DNA from 4 places in the Mucilaginibacter gynuensis genome. Region 1 is predicted to be linked to each of the others. Evidence: riboswitches for the same ligand, from Rfam matches in the RefSeq annotation. Region 1 holds a riboswitch; each other region holds the start of a gene.
The links. Region 1 has a riboswitch for S-adenosylmethionine ahead of metH (methionine synthase). Riboswitches for the same ligand answer to the same signal wherever they lie in the genome.
Positions count from the first base shown of each region.

Region 2: it holds a riboswitch for S-adenosylmethionine, as region 1 does, so the genes downstream of both, ABD894_RS05580 (SusC/RagA family TonB-linked outer membrane protein) here and metH (methionine synthase) in region 1, are expected to answer to the same signal.
Region 3: it holds a riboswitch for S-adenosylmethionine, as region 1 does, so the genes downstream of both, ABD894_RS01985 (O-acetylhomoserine aminocarboxypropyltransferase/cysteine synthase family protein) here and metH (methionine synthase) in region 1, are expected to answer to the same signal.
Region 4: it holds a riboswitch for S-adenosylmethionine, as region 1 does, so the genes downstream of both, ABD894_RS00735 (protein-disulfide reductase DsbD N-terminal domain-containing protein) here and metH (methionine synthase) in region 1, are expected to answer to the same signal.

Region 1 covers NZ_BAABFT010000016.1:22,627-25,816, reverse strand. Annotated here, with positions in the region: gene metH (methionine synthase) at 1-1,773, opposite strand, end outside; SAM riboswitch class I at 1,929-2,041, opposite strand; gene ABD894_RS22445 (Bax inhibitor-1/YccA family protein) at 2,335-3,069, opposite strand; gene ABD894_RS22440 (hypothetical protein) at 3,185-3,190, opposite strand, start outside.
Region 2 covers NZ_BAABFT010000002.1:548,594-551,783, reverse strand. Annotated here, with positions in the region: gene ABD894_RS05580 (SusC/RagA family TonB-linked outer membrane protein) at 1-1,615, opposite strand, end outside; SAM riboswitch class I at 2,072-2,180, opposite strand; gene ABD894_RS05575 (KTSC domain-containing protein) at 2,580-3,029, shown strand.
Region 3 covers NZ_BAABFT010000001.1:462,442-465,631, reverse strand. Annotated here, with positions in the region: gene ABD894_RS01990 (homoserine O-acetyltransferase family protein) at 1-534, opposite strand, end outside; gene ABD894_RS01985 (O-acetylhomoserine aminocarboxypropyltransferase/cysteine synthase family protein) at 601-1,926, opposite strand; SAM riboswitch class I at 2,165-2,275, opposite strand; gene ABD894_RS01980 (trans-sulfuration enzyme family protein) at 2,382-3,190, opposite strand, start outside.
Region 4 covers NZ_BAABFT010000001.1:197,817-201,006, forward strand. Annotated here, with positions in the region: gene ABD894_RS00725 (Hsp70 family protein) at 1-94, opposite strand, end outside; gene ABD894_RS00730 (hypothetical protein) at 247-729, shown strand; SAM riboswitch class I at 902-1,015, shown strand; gene ABD894_RS00735 (protein-disulfide reductase DsbD N-terminal domain-containing protein) at 1,112-1,558, shown strand; SAM riboswitch class I at 2,095-2,210, shown strand; gene ABD894_RS00740 (peroxiredoxin family protein) at 2,460-3,190, shown strand, end outside.

The DNA.
Region 1 (3,190 bases):
AATGCCCATATCCAAACCGGCATTAATGGCATGGTACAGGAACGCCGAGTGCATAGCCTCTCTTACCACGTTATTACCGCGGAACGAGAACGAAATGTTACTCACCCCACCGCTTACTTTAGCGTAAGGCAGGTTTTGCTTTATCCAGCGGGTAGCTTCAATAAAATCTACCGCGTAGTTATTATGTTCTTCGAGGCCGGTGGCTACGGTAAGTATGTTTGGGTCGAAGATAATATCCTGCGGAGGGAAACCAACTTCGTTAACCAGTATATTATATGAGCGCTGGCAGATCTCTTTACGGCGTTCCAGCGAATCGGCCTGACCGGTTTCGTCAAATGCCATTACTACGGCAGCAGCGCCATAACTTTGTATCTTACGGGCGTACTCTATAAATTTTTCTTCGCCCTCTTTAAGGGATATGGAGTTAACGATGCCCTTGCCTTGCAGGCATTTCAACCCGGCTTCCAATACCGTCCACTTGGATGAATCTACCATGATAGGCAGTTTGGAAATATCCGGTTCGGATGCTACGAGGTTTAGGAATTTCACCATCACGGCTTCCGAATCAATCATCCCCTCATCCATGTTAATATCGATCACCTGCGCGCCGCCTTCTACCTGCTGACGGGCAACTGTTAGCGCGGCCTCGTAATCTTCGGCAAGTATCAGTTTGGAGAATTTTGGTGAACCGGTGATGTTGGTACGCTCGCCAACGTTAACAAAGTTGGTTTCGGGCGTAAGCGTAACTGCTTCCAGTCCGCTTAGGCGTAAAAAGGGTTTTATTTCGGGGATTTTGCGCGGAGGGAATTTTGCTGCTTTATCGGCAATACACTTGATATGCTCGGGCGTAGTGCCACAACACCCCCCCACAATATTTACTATGCCGGCTTTTATAAAATCGTCAACCTGGTGCGCGGTTTCGTGCGGGGTTTCATCATAGGCCCCAAACTCGTTTGGCAAGCCAGCGTTAGGGTAGGCCGATATGTATACCTCTGCTTTTTCAGACAGCTCTTCCAAATAAGGCCTCATTTCCCTGGCGCCCAAAGCACAGTTTAACCCTACCGACAGCAGGTTGGCGTGGCGGATAGAGTTCCAGAATGCCTCCACCGTTTGCCCCGAAAGGGTGCGGCCGGAAGCATCGGTAATAGTACCCGATATCATGATAGGCAAATGCTTGCCGCTTTCTTCGGCGTAGCGTTGTATGGCAAATAATGCCGCCTTGGCATTCAGGGTATCAAATATGGTTTCCACCAGTAGCAAATCCGATCCACCGTCTACCAGTCCGCGTACCTGCGCGTAATAAGCATCGGCCAGGTCATCAAATGATACCGCGCGGTAACCCGGGTCGTTCACATCCGGCGATATAGAAGCCGTACGGTTGGTTGGGCCAACGGCACCGGCAACAAAGCGCGGTTTTTCGGGTGTTTTTATATTATATTCGTCAACCACCTCACGGGCAATGCGGGCACCCTCATAGCTCAGCTCATAGTCGAGCTCTTCCATGTGGTAATCGGCCAATGAAATGCGTTGGGTACTGAAGGTATTGGTTTCGATGATATCTGCCCCGGCATCCAGGTATTCGGCATGAATAGCCTTAATTACATCCGGGCGGGTGATATTCAGCAAATCGTTATTGCCTTTTAAATCGGATATATGATCGCGGAAACGCTCACCACGAAAATCCTCCTCGGTGAGCTGGTACCGTTGTATCATGGTACCCATAGCCCCATCAATCACTAAAATGCGTTTCTGTAGTTCTTTTCTAATATCCATTTTGGTATCAAGTAGCGAGTATCAAGTAGCAAGACTTTATGAGCCCGCGTGATTAGCACAGTGTGATCAACAGTAAAAACTACTTGATACCTGATACTAATTACTTGATACTATAACAGCTTATCTCGAAAAGTCGGGCGTGTGTATTTGACTTTCGCTTATCTTTCCTAACCGGTCCAGTTGACTTGTTAAGTAGAATGTAGCACCTTGTAAGTACAGGTTGCTAAGACATCGCAGGGTCTAATCCCTCCGTCTTTCTCCATAAGCAGCACAAAGGTGCATAATAAAGTTTTAATGTGCAATAGGCTTTTGGCTTATGTATATAAGCGAAATGCAATATTGTTGCAGGAAGGGTTTTAACTCACCCCGCCTACGCTTCGCTGGGCGCCCCTCTCTTTCGCAAGCGAAAAAGAAGGTATAAGTATTACATGTTCCGTAACATTCAAAACAAAGCCCTCTTTGCGCAGCAGAGAGGGTGATCCAGCGAAGCGTAGATCGGGTGAGTCCACAAAAAAAGCCGCATTTACATGCAGCTTTTCAAATATTGTATAATCAATACTATTACTTTCTGTTGCCGCTGAATACACGCAGTAACATCAAGAACAGGTTGATAAAATCAAGGTACAGGGTTAATGCACCCATGATCGCTATTTTTTGAGTTGACTGATCGCCGTACTCTAAACCGGCACCAATACGTTTTAGTTTTTGTACGTCATAAGCGGTTAAGCCAACGAATACAGCAACACCTACATAGCTGATGATCATGCTTAAGCCGGAACTGCCGATAAACCAGTTAACAATTGAGGCTACAACAATACCTATCAGGAACATACCTAAAATTGAACCGAATTTGGTAAGATCCTGGCTGGTAGTATAACCCGCTATAGCCATTATACCGAATACTACCGATGCGGTAATAAAAGTACCATAGATCATTCCGCTTGTATAAGCTAAAAATATGAAACTAAGGCTAATGCCCATCATTACCGCGAAACCTAAAAAGAACACGGCCAGCATGGCAAATGACAGGCGATTGAATGCAAAACTCATCGTTAAAACAAAAGCCAGCGGCGAAAACATAACGATTGTACCCAAGCCTGTTCTGCGGCCTGTATTAAAATCAACCAATGAACTGATCAGCGTTTTGTCGTGCGCAAACACCCACGCGCATATTGCCGATATACCTAATGCCACAAACATCCATAAAAACACGTTCGCAATAAATTTGCGCGATGCAGCTGCATCTTCATTTACAAATACACTATCATAAGTGTAATTACTTTTATTAATCTCCATTTTTATTATATGGTTTAAATTGTACGAATTTACTAAAAATTACCCTGCTTAAAATAATTACCGCGGCTAATTTGTTGTTATAACAGTTAGACGAATTTCGGGCCCGATGGTTTAATCAATT
Region 2 (3,190 bases), on a different contig from region 1:
CGTTAAGTTTTTTGGTGTATTGTAAACGCCCCTCGGCATTGGTTTCGTTAAAGTTGTAGGCATCTTCTTCGTACGAGCCAAATGGGGTTCCGTTTGTACCGTAGGCAACTTTGATCTTGCGCCTGTCGGTATATTGATCGGTACCTATACGGAAGTTGGCAGACAGTCCGTCGATGATCTTGTAGTTTAATTCCACATTGCCTAAAAAGTGGTTGCGGTGTTGTGCAACGGTATTTTCGTAGGCTACAAAGTATGGGTTGCTGTAATAGCTGTTGTTCCAGTTAAAGGTACTGCCATCGGCATTACGATAATTCCTTAACTGGTTAATATCAACCTGGCGACCGAACCATGTGAATTGTAGCATGGTGCTGGTAGCGCGCTTGCCATAAGCGCCGGGTAGGTTATCGGCATCATCCTTAATGTAGTTGGCCACCGCGTTAATAGTCAGTTTATCGTTTACACGATAGGTAGTATTGAGCGCGAAAGCGTTTTTACCTTGCGATGAATTGGGCACTACGCCTGTTTGATGCAGGTTATTGTATGATAAACGGTAGTCGAACTTTTCATCAGAACCGGTAACGGCCACACCGTTGTTGTATGTATAACCGGTGTTAAAGTAATCTTTAACATTGTTAGGGTGGGCTACAAAAGGCTCTGCTTTACCATTCGAGAAGAATTGAGGGATCAGGCGGCCATCCAATGCAGGGCCCCAGCTTTCATCTACACCATCATTAATACCAGCACCTTTACCATCCACGTAACTGAATTTACCGTTAGAGCCTTGTCCGTAAGCGTTTTGATAATCGGGCAAGGTAAGCAGGCTCGAAAAGCTGGTGTTTGAGTTAAGCGTAATGCCTAAACCTTTGCTATTCTTTCCCGATTTGGTTTTGATGAGTATAACACCACCTGCCGCACGTGAACCATATAATGCTGCCGCGTTAGGACCTTTCAGCACAGTTAACGATTCAATATCTTCTGAATTTAAGTCGGACAGTACGTTGGCGAAATCCCTTGACCCGCTGGTGCCCTGGTTTTGGGCGTTATCTACAGGCACACCATCTACCACAAATAACGGCTGGTTGTTACCGGCAATAGAAGTTTCGCCGCGTATAATGATACGTGCCGAACCCATATCGCCCTGGCTGCTGGTAACGTTTACACCTGCTATTTTACCCGATAAAGCATTGATAATATTGGTTTCTTTAGCCTCTGATATATCTTTCGATTTTAAACCCTGAACAGCGTAGCCCAGTGATTTTTTCTCTTTAGATATGTTGAGCGCTGTTACTACCACCTCGTTAAGCGAATTGGCCTGTTCATCAAGCACAATTTGCAAGGTAGTTTCGGTTTCGCTTATCACAATTTCCTGTGTTTTGTAACCGATGTATGATACATTTATAATATCCTTCGGTTTGGCGGTAAGGGTAAATTTACCATCCACATTGGTTTGGGTACCGCTGGTGCTGCCTTTTATGGAGATGCTAACGCCGGGTAGGGGCAGGCCATCGGTTTTGGCGGTTACCGTACCGCTTATTTTTACCGATTGCGCGTAAAGCGTTTGGGCAAAAAGGAGTGGCAAAAGCAGGGCCACTAATAATTTGTAAGTTTTCAACATGACAATTGTTTGTGAGTGTTTGTGTTTCTCCCGTTTGTATTGATGTTGCCGTGAAACAAGCGCATAGCAAAGCCAGTCCGCTTAAAAGCAGTATCAACTTTAGGGTGTTAAATATTTATTGTTTGGCGTTACTCGCTGTGGTAGCCTGTATATTAAGACCGGTGCAAATAACCTGGCAGCCTGTTAGCTGCAACAACACATGACAGCCATGTGCGCGAAAACGTATGTGCTTAAGGCACCGTTAGATGTGGTTTTTAAGGTAGGTAAACTTAAGTGAGTACTTCGTTTTTTCATTTACTTATTTGTTATATTAATAGTGGGGAATATGCTTGTTATTATTAACTAATGCGGCGCACCCAATTATGGATGAACAGAAATAAAATTTTTAATTAATTATACAGATTGCCGGAGATAAGCTGAGATGCTTGCTTGTAGCGCAAACAGTTTGCAGAGTTAACATTATCTTTTCTGCCACGGGGCAGATAGGAATTAGCACCTTTATACCAATGGCGTACAGGTTGCTAAGACATCACAGGGCCTTTCCCTCCGTCTTTCTGGATAATTAAATGATGTATAAGAACGATTGACGCTGCAAATATATAATATATATTCTACTAAATCTATAGATATTATATTTTATTGTCAGATTATTGTCAGTTTGGGTTTATGGTGGTATAATTAATTGTATTACAAGTATATTTTATTGTGTTAATTATATAGTGTAAAAATTGCAGGTTTTAAAGCTTGAGGTATTTATACATATAAAAGTTTTGTATCTGCACCGTGTATTGCAATTACCAATGGCGCTAAATTTTAAGCGGATATTATCAAATTGATAATAGTGAACCGGTGCTTAAAATTGTGGTGTATAAAGCGTACCTTTGCAAAATTATTTTCGGGGGGAGATTGGGCTTAATATCAAGGCTTTCATCTTTTTACGTAATAACATAAAACGAACGAAAGCATGAAAAAGATAGTAGACTACAGGAAATTATTGGGCGTTAACGAAGCCGCCGAACTACAGGAACTAAAATCGGTATACCGTGGTTTGATGAAAGCCTGGCACCCCGATAAATTTCAGGAAAGCGAAGAAAGCAAGTTAGCTGCCGAAGAAAAAAGTAAGACTATTATCGAAGCCTATCACTTTTTGGTGAGTATTGCTCCCGAAACCCGTGCCCAGTCTATCACCGAATACACCGCGACCACAACCGCATCGGCCATGGTTGATTTTGAATACAAATCACAAGTGCTTAAAGTTAGCTTTGCCGATGGCAACGAATATGAATATTTCGACGTGCCAAAAGCCATCTATGTAAAGCTCATCAACGCCGATTCACCCGGCCGTTTCGCCCGCAGGCATATCTTCAACAACTACGTTTACCGCAGCGTAAGCAAGCTGGTAGCATCGGCGTAGTCGGTTTAGATACAAGAATAGAGATTCAGGATTTAAGAAAATATATGATCCCAAATTTTCTTTCCATAGGGGAGAAGGTTTGGGGTTTTTTACGTAGGACTGTCAGCCTGAGTTTTAAAATCCGTGGCCTCTAAGGGTTCAATGACATGTGAAAAATATAT
Region 3 (3,190 bases), on a different contig from region 1:
GGCAAGCCTTTGCGACTCATTAAAAGCAATACCCCATGATGAATGACGGGCATTTGTAGCGATAAGTATCAGATTTTTAATACGCTCAGGCTCAATAATTGACCATTCTAACGATTGCTGGCCACCTAATGAACCACCGATAAGGATATGGATATCTTCGATATTCAAATAATCAGCCAGTAGCTGATGCGCCTTAACAATATCCCTTATGGTAAATTGCGGAAATGCCAAATAATAAGGCTGCCCGGTAACCGGGTTTGTACTTAGCGGATTAGTAGTACCATAAGGCGAACCCAAAATATTGGCACACACAATAAAATGTTCTTCGGGATTAAAATAGTTATCCTTACCGAATAAACCCTGCCACCAATCAAGCACGTCCGAATTGGCAGTCAACGCATGGCACACCCAAACCACATTATCCTTGTTTTTGTTCAGCTTGCCGTAGGTGTTAAAACCTATTTCAAGATCATGCAACTCGCTGCCCGACTCAAGTGTAAATGTTTTAGTGTACTTAAATACTTCTGTGTTCATATATATTATTTAAGTCCCTCCCCAACGGAAGGGACTTTTTAATTTGTATAGCCCGTGCTAAATGGTTTACACCAATTCGGCTTCGGGTTGTTTTATTTTATTGAAGGCTTGTTCAAAATCGCCTTTAATATCATCAATATGTTCAATACCAACCGCTACGCGTAACAGGGTAGGCGTAACGCCGGCAGAAAGCTGCTCTTCATCGCTCAATTGCTGATGCGTAGTAGCCGATGGCTGTATGATCAGCGTTTTCGCGTCGCCTACGTTTGCCACATGACTCACCAGTTTTAGGCTGTCAATTATTGCACCGGCGTTTTCTTTATCGCCTTTTACCTCAAATGACAGTACTGCGCCAAATCCGTTTTTTAAATACTTTTTAGCCAGCGCGTTATACGGTGATGATGCCAAACCCGGATAGTTTACTTTGGCTACCAAAGGATGCTGTTCCAGCCATTTGGCCAGTTCGAGCGCATTATCAATATGGCGTTGTACGCGTAACGACAGGGTTTCTAATCCCTGAACCAATAACCAAGAATTGAATGGGGATTGCGACGGACCGAAATCGCGCAGGCCTTCTACACGGGCACGTATAATAAATTGGATATTACCAAACGGACCGCCAATACCGAATACATCGCCAAATACTAAACCATGATAACCTTCGGCCGGTTCGGTGAATTGAGGATATTTGCCATTGGCCCAGTTATAATTACCGCCATCAACTATTACACCGCCAATGCTTGTACCATGGCCGCCTATCCATTTAGTAGCCGATTGTACTACCACATGCGCGCCATGCTCCAGCGGACGGAACAAATATCCGGCAGCGCCGAAAGTATTATCTACTATTAAAGGCAGGTCGTGTTTTTGTGCTACAGCGGCAATCTTTTCAAAATCAGGGATGTTAAAGCCCGGATTACCAATGGTTTCGAGGTAAATGGCTTTTGTTTTATCGTCGATAAGTGCTTCTATGTTTTCGGCAGTATCATCTTTGGCAAAACGTACATCGATACCAATGCGTTTAAAGGCTACTTTAAACTGGTTATAAGTGCCGCCGTATAAAAATGGTGAGGTAACAAAGTTATCTCCAAGCTGTAAAATATTATTTAAGGCCAAAAACTGCGCTGCCTGGCCGGATGCCGTTGCTAATGCCGCTACACCACCTTCTAAGGCTGCTACCCGTTTTTCAAAAACATCGGTAGTGGGGTTCATTATGCGGGAGTAGATATTGCCAAACTCTTTCAGTGCGAACAGGTTAGCGCCATGCTCGGCACTGTTAAAAACATATGAAGTAGTTTGGTATAAAGGTACAGCGCGTGAACCTGTTGTTGCATCTGCTTCCTGACCTGCGTGTAATTGTAGTGTTTCGAATTTTAAATTTGTAGTAGACATGATATGTTAAGATTTTAATTGTTTGTAAATGATCAGTTTGTTTTACCGTGTGCGCAAAGCAGGATAATAGCATCCCGACAGGAGCAACACGCGTATTTTTCAGGAAAATGAAAATGGGAACGTGTTACTGAATCAACAGCAGCAACACATACAAATACAAATAGCAAATGAATTGCCGGTTGGGGTAACCTGTTGTATCTTACTTTCTTTGACTTGTACTAAACTTTTCATGGTGGTTAATTTATATTCCCCGGGATCCATTCTCCGGGCCAGGAATTGGCACCTTCTTCAAATTGAAGGGTTGCCAGTGGGTTGTTGAGCCTGATCTCTCGCCACTTCTTTATAAACCAAAATTCGCCGGTTGGCGGAACAATGATCTTAATATTTGCTACCAAATAATGTTTCAAAGATATGTTAATTGAATACTTATCTCCAAATTTTATTTTTATTTATGCTTAAAAACTGTTAAAAGCCGCTTTAAGGTCGGCAATAAGGTCATCAATATGCTCTAAACCTACTGATACCCTAAGCAGGTTTCGGGGCGTTTTGGTGTCGAGCCCTTCTACCGATGCACGGTGCTCTATCAGGCTTTCAACACCACCCAGGCTGGTGGCCTGTGTAAACAGCTTTACACTATTTACTACCTTACGGGTATCATCTTCACTGCCTTTTATGCAAAAAGACAGCATCCCGCCAAAGCTCAGCATTTGCGCCTTAGCTATATCATGCTGCGGGTGCGATGGCAAGCCCGGATACATTACACGTTCTACCTTCGGATGATCTTCTAAAAACTGGGCTAATAGCTGCGCGTTGTTTACATGGCCGCGCACACGGTAAGGCAGTGTTTTGATACTTCGTACTAAATAATAGCAATCCATAGGCGAGGGGATAGCGCCACCCATTTCCTGTACCTGGCGGATCTTTAACCACCAGTCGCTTTTTTCGGCGGCAATTAAGGCGCCGCCCATCAGGTCGCTGTGGCCGCCGAAGTATTTGGTAGCCGAGTGCATTACCAAATCGGCCCCTAACGCGATAGGCTGCTGGCATACAGGTGTGGCGAAAGTATTATCGCACACTACTTTAATACCTTTGGCATGAGCTATTGCAACTGCCTTTTTAATATCGGTAAGCTTCAATAACGGGTTCGATGGGGTTTCTATCCATATTACACCGGTATTGGGTTTTATATGCTGTTGTAGTAATTCGGTATCGTTCACATCAATAAAATCGAACTCCAGTATACCTGCAAACAAGTTTTTGATTT
Region 4 (3,190 bases), on a different contig from region 1:
TAATGGTGCTATGTATCTCTTTTGTGTCTTCATTATAAATAGCCAGGGCCGAATTGGTTGTTCCAAAATCAATTCCGTATAAAAAGTTATTCATAGCAGGGATTAAAACAGTAAAAAAATTAAAAGGGCGACGAAAATATGGAAAAATTGCCTGTGAACGAAACGATAATTAACTTTTAGCGAAAATTGCATCCACTTAATATTACTAAATATTATATTAGGAAGTATATTGCTAAATTTGCAGGAATGACAGACCTTAACGAGTATGAATGCGAAATGCTTGACACCCTGCTGGAAGCCTTCGGGATTCCGGACAGCCTGACGCGTTTACAATTACTTGAACTTTTTGATCAGGACGAGGCCGCGGCCTTTGCCATGGTTAAGGCGCTAACCAGGGAAGGGTTTATAGCCGAATCGGGCAAGCATGGCGATTATGAACTGCCTGAAAAACTCATTCTGAAACCCAAAGGTGAAAAATTTCTTAAAGAAGGCGGCTTCACCAAATGGTACCAGTTAGAGCAGCAAAAGGGTGTTGAGGTTGGCGGCACACTGGCCAAACTACAGCAGCAAAACATGAAGCTGCAAAACGAAAAACTATCCAATCAAACACAGATAGGTAACCTTGAAAAAATGGTTAATACATTAAAAGTACGCCAGTACATATTATGTATATTAATAGTTGTAGCGCTGATAGTTGGATACTTTATAGGTTCATTCAGTAAAGGCTAAAGCCAAAATACATGCTATATGCTGCTCATTAATAGCAATATATGTAATAAATAAGCATGAAAAAACCCTTGAGTTTGTTTATAGAATTTATTAAAGTGAAATAAATTCTATAATTTCTATAGATATTATAGTTTATATCATATATTTGCATCAGATAACACGTTCTTTATAGTACTTATCCAGAAAGACAGAGGGAAAGGCCCTATGATGTCTTAGCAACCTGTACATCCTAATACATGTAAAAGGTGCTAACTCCTGCTTCGCGATATGCGGAGATAGATAAGATGAAAAGATTTCCAGATACATAGCTGTCTCTTTTTGCCTCTCAGGATAAGTCAAATACCAGGAACATTAATTTGACATACAAAACAGCTATACAAGCATGAAAAAAATATACTTATTATCATTTATACTCCTACTAAGCTTTGGCGCTTACAGCCAGATACAGGAACCTGTTAAATGGGCTTACGCTGCTAAAAAAACGGGCAATAACGAGGCAGTAATATTTGTTAAGGCTACCATTGATAAAGGCTGGCACATTTACTCGCAAAACATTGCCGAAGGCGGGCCAACCAAAACAGAACTAAAGTTTGCCGCGTCGGAAGATATTTCGCTGTTAGGCAAACCATCCGAACCCAGACCCATTAAAAAGTTTGAAAAGTACTTTGGGGTGAACGTTGCCTATTTTGAAAAACAGGTAATATTTCAGCAAAAAATAAAGCTTAATAAAAACAACCCGGTAGTAAAAGGCACTATCACTTTTTTAGCGTGCAGCAACAAAGAGTGCCTGCCGCCCGAGGATATTGAATTTACCGTAGCGGTAAAATAATATACCCGTAATAATAAAAAATACTGCTATAATAATTATAGCTAAACCTTACACATATATCAATATACCACCGATTGATTTATAAATAGGAGGGAACAGTGCAATACCCGTGAAGCTGACCGATTAGGAAAGGCAGTGGGTTTAAATCTGATCCTGACAAACTGAAATTAAATTTATAAACAAATGAAGAACGGTATTTTTGATGATCAAACCGCATTGCGCTATTTAAACAGCTATTGCTTAGCAGTTTTACCCGGTTGCTGCTGTTGTAATTAAAGTTTTTACCTGTCTGTTAACCCGGATACCGCCTTGAAAAACAAGTCCGGCATCCTGGCTGTAAAGAGGTATTGCTTTATGCAATGGTGGTAATTTCATTCAGCTTGCTTTTCCGAACAGTCCAGGATGTTGGTCATCCATATTTAAACAATATATCAAACTAAATAAAAATAAATACTACTAATTCTATAGATAAACTTGTATTATTGATTTTTATTGTTACCTTTACGCCATCTAATTAACCCCACCATTAATTAGTTGATTTATAAAGAAGAAGGGAGAGGAAGTCTCGATGATCTTCTAGCAACTTTTCATTCAGTAATGAAATAAGTGCTTTACTTTTTTCCGAAGGGATGTTCCTCCGGAAATATAAATTAACTAGTGTTATGCAAAATTTGAATTATCTCTTTTTAGCCAAACAATCAAGCGCAACCACCGTGCGATGTTGTTGTATGTGCATGTAGTTCCCCGGGGTTTCTCCGCATAAAATTTATCGGAATTATTTACCGTGAGCTGTAGCTGTTTAGCTGCGGGTAAGGGACTGCTTATGCCTCAAATTTAAGCACACTACTTAATGTTCAATTAAGCAGTAAACAAAATTTAACAACTATAAATCACACAAAAAATGAACTTCAAAAATTATCTATCTAAAGCAAAATACCTTTCATTGGGATTGTTGCTAAGTGGTACAGCGTTAGCCGGCGATAAAAACCCGCCTGCAAAATTTATTAAAGAAGGTGTTTGGCGCGGTGTATTCACCGTAAGCGAATCGCAAGTGCCGTTCAACTTCGAGCTGAAAGGTAAAGATGCCGAGCATGCCGTATTTACCCTGTTAAACGGTTCACGCCGCGATAACTTCCACGTACAGCTGCTGGGTAAAGATTCGGTATTTATCAAAATGAATACTTATGACGCGGCCCTCGTTGCCAAAATAAACGATGACGGAACCCTAAGCGGCGAATATCGCAGCCTGGTGCCCAACTTCCGTGGTAACGCGTTGCCATTTACAGCTGAGCATGGTAAAACTTATCGCTTTGTTGAGCCTGGTAAAGATGTTGCTCCTACAGCAGATCTTACCGGTAAATGGGAGCTTAAATTATACAGCAAAGAGGCTGTGCCAGCTTCAATAGCCCTGTTAAAACAAAAAGGCAACAAACTTACCGGCGTGGTAATGACGGTGGTAGGCGATAGCCGCGAAATTGAAGGTACTATACAAGGCAACGAGTTCGCGCTATCGGGCTTTACCGGCCCAAGCCCTTTTATTATTAAAGGAAAAATAAACGATGACGGTACACTATCTGGCGAAGAAGGCTTCGGCATATACAAAAACCTGAAGTTTGACGCTACCAAAAACAA